Linked DNA regions of Methylobacillus flagellatus KT. The protein of the gene in region 1 interacts with the protein of each later gene in a pairwise test. Links are inferred from orthologs where the notes say so. Each region holds a gene or a part of one and is shown on either strand. Other genes may lie near its edges. The genes, in order: MFLA_RS13220 and ndk.

Region 1 (3,131 bases):
AAGGAATGCCCTGCCGGCTGGCAAAAGGTTGCGCCGCAGCCGGCACGGTAATGGAGGGATGCATCATGAAACGCGTTGCCGCATTGATTCCGTTGCTGTTGTTGAGCGCCTGCGCCACCTTGCCCCCGGACGGCCCGAGTCGCATGGCTCTGCCGGGCAGCACCAAGAGTTTCGACCAATTCCGCTATGACGACAGCATTTGCCGTCAGTTCGGCCTGGAGCAAAGCGGCTCTGCCAAGACCGCGGCCCAGGATAGCGCAGTGACCAGTGCCGCAGTGGGCACGGTGGTGGGCGGTTTGCTCGGCGCCGCGGTCGGCGGGCATGAAGGGGCTGCCGTCGGCGCGGGTTCCGGTTTGCTGGTCGGCACCATGGCCGGTACCGGCATGGCGGCGGACTCCTACCAGGCTTCCCAAGCGCGTTACGACAATGCCTATACGCAATGCATGTACGCCAAGGGGCACAAGGTGGCGGTGTCGGGCAGGCTGGCCCAGGTCCGCGAGCAAGCGGCCCCTGTGCGCCGCAGCGTGCCGCCTCCGCCCCCGCCACCGGGATATCGCGGCGAGCCGTTGTCGGCCGGCGTACCGCCGGATTACCGGGAATAGAACATTTTCAAGTTGTTTGCATGTATCGGGGATAGACAGCGCGTTCGAGAACGCAGGATCAGGAGGACAGTATGAAACAGGTGAATAAAAACAGGCTTTGGTCAGCCCTTGGCATGGTATTGATTGCCAGCATGCTCGGCCAGGCGGCCGCCTATGCGGACCGGGACGACAGGCATGATCGGGGGCAGCGTCAGGAGCAACGCTGGGATAGAGGCCATGACCGTGGTCATGGCGACCGGCAGTACCGGCAGCAAGACAGGCGTTGGGATCGCGGTGCGCGTCCCGTGATTGTGCAGCAGAACGTGCACTATCAATTCCGCGACCAGGACAGGGCAAGGCTGTATACGCAATACCAGCGCAGCCTGCGCGGGGTCAGGTGGGACCGCAGGCCGGATTTCCGCGCCGGCTACGCCGTCCTGCCCGCGTATCGTCCCTATATCACTCCCGTACCGGTCCATGTGCTGCGCACGTTGCCACCGCCGCCGCCAGGATATGTGATCGGCTACTACCAAGGTTATAACGTGGTTTACGATCCTACCACCTATGTCATCCTGACGGCGATAGACCTGCTGGCAAGGTAACGCCGGGGCTGGACAGTGCAGTTCAGCGGGCTATCGGCTCTCCCCACTGCACCTCGCCCAGCCCAAGCTTGCGCAACGCAGCATTGACCCTGGAATAGGGTTGGCTGCCGAAAAATCCGCGGTGGGCGGATAGCGGTGAAGGATGTGCCGAGCTGATGACCTGGTGCCAGGACGCAATGAGCGGGCGAAACTGCTGCGCATGGTTTCCCCACAGGATGAATACCAGCGGCGCTTCGCGCTGGCCCAGATAGCGCATGACCGCATGCGTGAATGCCTGCCATATCTTGCTATGGGCGCCTGCCACGCCGCCGCGCGTGGTGAGCGAGGCGTTGAGTAACAGCACCCCTTGCTTCGCCCACGGCATCAGGTTGCCGCTCGACAGGGTCTGGCCCACATCCGTCTGCATTTCCTTGAGCATGTTGCGCAACGAGGGCGGTGGCCTGACGCCTTCCGGTACGGAGAATGACAAGCCATGGGCTTGCTGGATGCCATGATCCTCACCATGATAGGGATCCTGTCCCAGCAGTACCACCCTTGCCGCTGCTGGCTCGACCTGGCGCAATGCTTCGAACCATAGTCCCCGGCGCGGACGTACATCCTGCTCTGGTTCCAGGCTGGCGCTGATGCTGTGGTACAGCGCCTGCAATTCAGGAATAGCCTCCACCCAGGCGGGCGGGAGTGATTCCGGACGTGGATGGGTCACGGGGTCCAGCATTGTGCTCATTGTCGTTCAACCAGGGGAGAATGATGCGGGCTACGGTACTAAATTCATTGCTGCCGGGCAAGCGCAAAAGGCGTAATATCGTTCCAGGGAGGATTTTTCTGAGCGCAAGAACCATCGAGGCGGGCGCCAGACTTGCCGGTGATGCGAGTTCGATACTATGGAGAAAGCATGATGAAAACCCTGGCTACCCTATCCTTGTCCCTTTGGGCCGCTTTGCCTGCCAATGCCACATCGTTGGCGGAAGACGAATTCCAGATCATGAAGGCCTGCCATGTGAATGCAACCGCCATGAATCTCAACGGGCAGGTGCGTGAGCACTACCTCAACAATTGTGTGTTGTCCTCTGTGAGCGAGGCGGCGCACCAGGCCCGCAAGCAGTGCCAGATCAGTGCCACGGCGATGAACCTCGACGGTGATACGCGGCGGAACTACCTTGCCTCCTGCCTGGCGAGCAATTGAGTCAGGCCAGGTAGTCCTGTAAGCGGTCAACCAGCCAGTCCATGAAGACACGGACCCGGCGAGGTTGGTGACGCCGGTTCGGGTACAGCATGGAGACTGGCATCGGTGCTGCGCGGTATTCCGGCAGCAATTCGACCAGCCTATCTTGCATGATATAGGGCCGGGCTGCGGCCTGTGGTACCTGGATGATACCCAGGCCTGCCAGGCATGCCTGGGTATAGGCGTCGCTGTTGTTGACCGTGATGATGGACTGCATTTTCATGCGGATGATGTCGCTTCCCTGGACGTACTCCCAGTAGGCTTCCTCAGAGCCCAGCACTTGCGTGTAATGCACTACGAAATGTCGCGTCAGCTCGTCCAGCGTTTGCGGCGTGCCGTGCTGTTGCAGGTATGCCGGGCTTGCGCAATTGACGATGGGGTGGAGGCCGACCTGGCGTGCGACCAGTCCCGAGTCACCCAGGCTGCCGACGCGTATCACGCAGTCGAAGCCTTCCGCTACCAGGTCCACTTTGCGGTCAGTGCTGCTGAGCTCGATTCTGATGCCGGGATGCTGCCGTAGGAATGCAGGCAGGTGCGGCATCAGCACTTCGCGTGCGACGGCAAGCGGCACATCCACACGTATGCGTCCCTGAATGCCTGTTTCGTCGAGCAGGAACATGGATTCGAGCTCGTCCATATCGGTCAGCAAATCCTTGCAGCGCTGATAGAACAATTCTCCGTCATGCGTGAGCACGACTTTGCGCGTGGTGCGCTGCAACAACCTGG
Region 2 (3,143 bases), 1.1 Mb from region 1 along the record:
ACCGTAATTGTTGCGCGTTTCAGAGCTTTTCGGGTCTAGCTGCAACGCTTTGCGGAATGCTGCATCTGCCTTCTCGTCTTCACGCAATGTGCCATACACTAGCCCAAGGCCGTTATAGGCAGGCGCATAGGAAGGATTGATCTGCGCGGCAAGCTCAAATTCCTCCAACGCCACGGCAATCTGGTTCTGGGCATAATATCCAGCACCCAGTTCGGTATGTACACGGGCGCGCTCACGGCTTGCCTCGGTATCCTGCTTGGTTTCAGTGGCGGCACAAGCGATCAGCAACAAGCAGCAAGCCCCCACCAGGAACTTCCTCACGCAACCGCCTCCACTTTGATGCGGCGCAACGAACGCTTGGTCTTATCCTGCACCTTACCAGCCAGCTGACCACAAGCCGCGTCAATGTCCTCGCCGCGGGTCTTGCGTGTGGTCACGACATAGCCTGCCTGCATGAGGATATCGCGAAAACGGCGGATATTGTCGGGCTTGGAGGTATCGTAGCCGCTATTCGGGAAAGGGTTGAATGGAATCAGGTTGAATTTGCAAGGCACATCCTGAACGATATTCAACAATTGCCTGGCATGCTCGGCAGTATCGTTGACACCGTCCAGCATCACATACTCGAAGGTGACAAAATCGCGTGGCGCCTTTTCGAGATAACGCTGGCAAGCCGCCATGAGCTGCGCAATGGGATACTTGCGATTGATCGGCACAATTTCGTCACGCAATGCATCATTGGGGGCATGAAGGGACACTGCCAGCGCCACGGGACACTCCTCGCGCAACCTGTCCATGGCCGGCACCATACCAGAAGTGGACAAGGTCACGCGACGACGGCTCAAGCCATAAGCAGAATCGTCCAGCATAATATTCATGGCTGCCACGACATTGTCGAAATTGGCCAGCGGCTCGCCCATGCCCATCATGACAACATTGCTGATGATGCGGTCCCCCTTGGGATCGCGACCAAGCGCCTTGTTCGCCACCCATAACTGACCAATGATCTCGGAAACGCTGAGATTACGGTTGAATCCCTGGCGTCCGGTAGAACAGAATGTGCAATCCAACGCACATCCTACCTGCGAAGAAACGCAAAGCGTGCCGCGATCATCCTCGGGGATGAACACTGTCTCGACGCCATTGCCTGCCCCAACGTCAATCAACCACTTGCGCGTCCCATCTTCCGATATTTGCTCCAGATGAACTGAAGGAGGCGCAACCACAGCCTCCTTGGCCAGCTTTTCACGCAATGCCTTGGCAATATCCGTCATCTCCCCAAAATCGCTCACGCCGAAGTGATGCATCCAGCGCATCATCTGCTTGGCACGGAACGGCTTCTCGCCAATACCTTGGAAATATTCTGCGAGCGCTGCCTGGTTGAAATTGAGGAGATTGACCGTCATGCAGAGACAACCTCAGCGGCTGTAAATATTGGATTGCGCAAAGAAATAGGCAATTTCGACTGCAGCATTTTCCAGGGAGTCTGACCCATGAACGGCATTGGCATCAATGCTATCGGCGAAGTCAGCGCGGATAGTACCTGGCTCAGCTTTTTTCGGGTCGGTAGCGCCCATCAGCTCACGGTGCTTGAGCACCGCATTTTCACCTTCCAGCACCTGTACGACGACTGGACCGGAAATCATGAACTTGACCAGATCATTGAAGAAAGGGCGCTCCTTGTGGACTGCATAAAAACCCTCAGCATCAGCCTGAGACAGTTGCACCATCTTGGAAGCGATGATCTTGAGGCCGGCATCTTCAAAACGGGTATAGATCTTGCCGATCACGTTCTTCGCAACTGCATCGGGTTTGATAATGGATAGGGTACGTTCAACAGCCATGATGACTCCAAAGATAATTATTTAGATAAAACTACTACGGAAAGACCGATAAAATAACATTTTAGCGGCCCAAAATAAAGCTGGGACGCAATATTTACCGCCCCCCGGCCTGCAAAAACCAGGCCGTCCTGAGCATGTAGTATCAACTGATCGAGTGACAGGCTCGCGACACAGACCATGCGGACGACATCTTGGCGATTTCACTAAAAACTCGCCCTGCGCCAACTCGGTCAAGCCTGCTGCAGGATGCGCTGCCTGCGTGCCTCATACAGGCAAATACCGCTGGCAACCGATACATTCAGACTCTCAACAGAGCCAAACATCGGAATGCTGATCAAGCTGTCGCAAGTTTCCTGCGTCAGTCGGCGCAGACCACTCCCTTCCGCCCCCAGCACCAGCGCCAGCGGGCCCGATAAATTGGTAGATGGTAAGTCGGCATCTGCCTCTGCCGCAGCCCCCACGATGAACACACCGGCATCCTTGAGTTCACGCAGCGTTCGCGCCAAATTGGTCACGGCAATAAACGGTACAGTTTCCGCGGCGCCGCAAGCCACCTTGCGTACCGTGGCATTCAGGCCTGCTGCGCGATCCTTGGGCGCAATCACTGCATGTACCCCCATCGCATCGGCTACCCGCAGGCAGGCACCAAGGTTATGCGGATCTTCCACACCATCCAGCACTAGAAAAAATGGCGGCTCTTTCAGGTCGGATTCCAGGATGTCATGGATATCCTTGTAGGGAATCGGGGTATCCACTACACGGGCAATCACACCCTGATGCCGAGCATTGCCGCCCGCCATGCCATCCAGGCGAGCCCGCTCCACGTGCATCACCCGTACATTGGCGCCTTCCGCCATCTGCAACAAATCCTTCATGCGCGCATCCACCCTGTCCTGGTCGACCAGGACTTCCTGGACGCTCGCCGCATGCTGGCGCAAACGGCTCAATACGGCATGAAAGCCAAACAAAATACGCACGTCACTCATTCAATCAACTAGCTTTCTTCTTGGTTGTCACTGTGGCACGAGATTTTCCGCCGCTTGCGCGGGGCGGCCTCGTCCTTGTTGTTTTCTGCGCCGGGGTCGCATCGGCCCTGCGGGCCCTCGGCTTTTTCACTGCCTCCTGCACCGGGGACTTGGTCGGCAACTCTGTTGACGTGACAGTGGCAGACTGGCGGCGCTTGGGCTTTTCCGCATCAGGCGCTGCCGCAGCTTTTACTGTCGCCGCAGCAGGGGCAGGCTTCCCACGACGGCGATTAGCTGGGGCTGGGGGAGTGGATGATGCCTGCATCTGGTCCTG

The links.
Region 2: the proteins of MFLA_RS13220 (region 1) and ndk interact in binary tests that used the Escherichia coli proteins (3 or more experiments, as listed by UniProt). The link is inferred for Methylobacillus flagellatus KT from one-to-one orthologs.

The regions. Positions count from the first base shown.
Region 1 is NC_007947.1:2,794,516-2,797,646, reverse strand. Bases 57-2,865 are described here. They hold MFLA_RS13220 (uracil-DNA glycosylase), read right to left. Parts: upstream 1,908-2,865; coding sequence 1,206-1,907; downstream 57-1,205. Other genes in these bases: MFLA_RS13210 (LysR family transcriptional regulator), read right to left, coding at 2,368-2,865; MFLA_RS13215 (hypothetical protein), read left to right, coding at 2,076-2,366; MFLA_RS13225 (hypothetical protein), read left to right, coding at 674-1,183; MFLA_RS13230 (YMGG-like glycine zipper-containing protein), read left to right, coding at 66-602. Outside these bases: MFLA_RS13235 (hypothetical protein), read left to right, coding at 1-51; more of MFLA_RS13210, read right to left, coding at 2,866-3,131. UniProt on the Escherichia coli protein: Excises uracil residues from the DNA which can arise as a result of misincorporation of dUMP residues by DNA polymerase or due to deamination of cytosine.
Region 2 is NC_007947.1:1,736,589-1,739,731, forward strand. What follows is about bases 132-2,952. They hold ndk (nucleoside-diphosphate kinase), read right to left. Parts: upstream 1,845-2,952; coding sequence 1,419-1,844; downstream 132-1,418. Other genes in these bases: pilW (type IV pilus biogenesis/stability protein PilW), read right to left, coding at 132-321; rlmN (23S rRNA (adenine(2503)-C(2))-methyltransferase RlmN), read right to left, coding at 318-1,406; rlmB (23S rRNA (guanosine(2251)-2'-O)-methyltransferase RlmB), read right to left, coding at 2,075-2,830; rnr (ribonuclease R), read right to left, coding at 2,835-2,952. Outside these bases: more of pilW, read right to left, coding at 1-131; more of rnr, read right to left, coding at 2,953-3,143. UniProt on the Escherichia coli protein: Major role in the synthesis of nucleoside triphosphates other than ATP. The ATP gamma phosphate is transferred to the NDP beta phosphate via a ping-pong mechanism, using a phosphorylated active-site intermediate.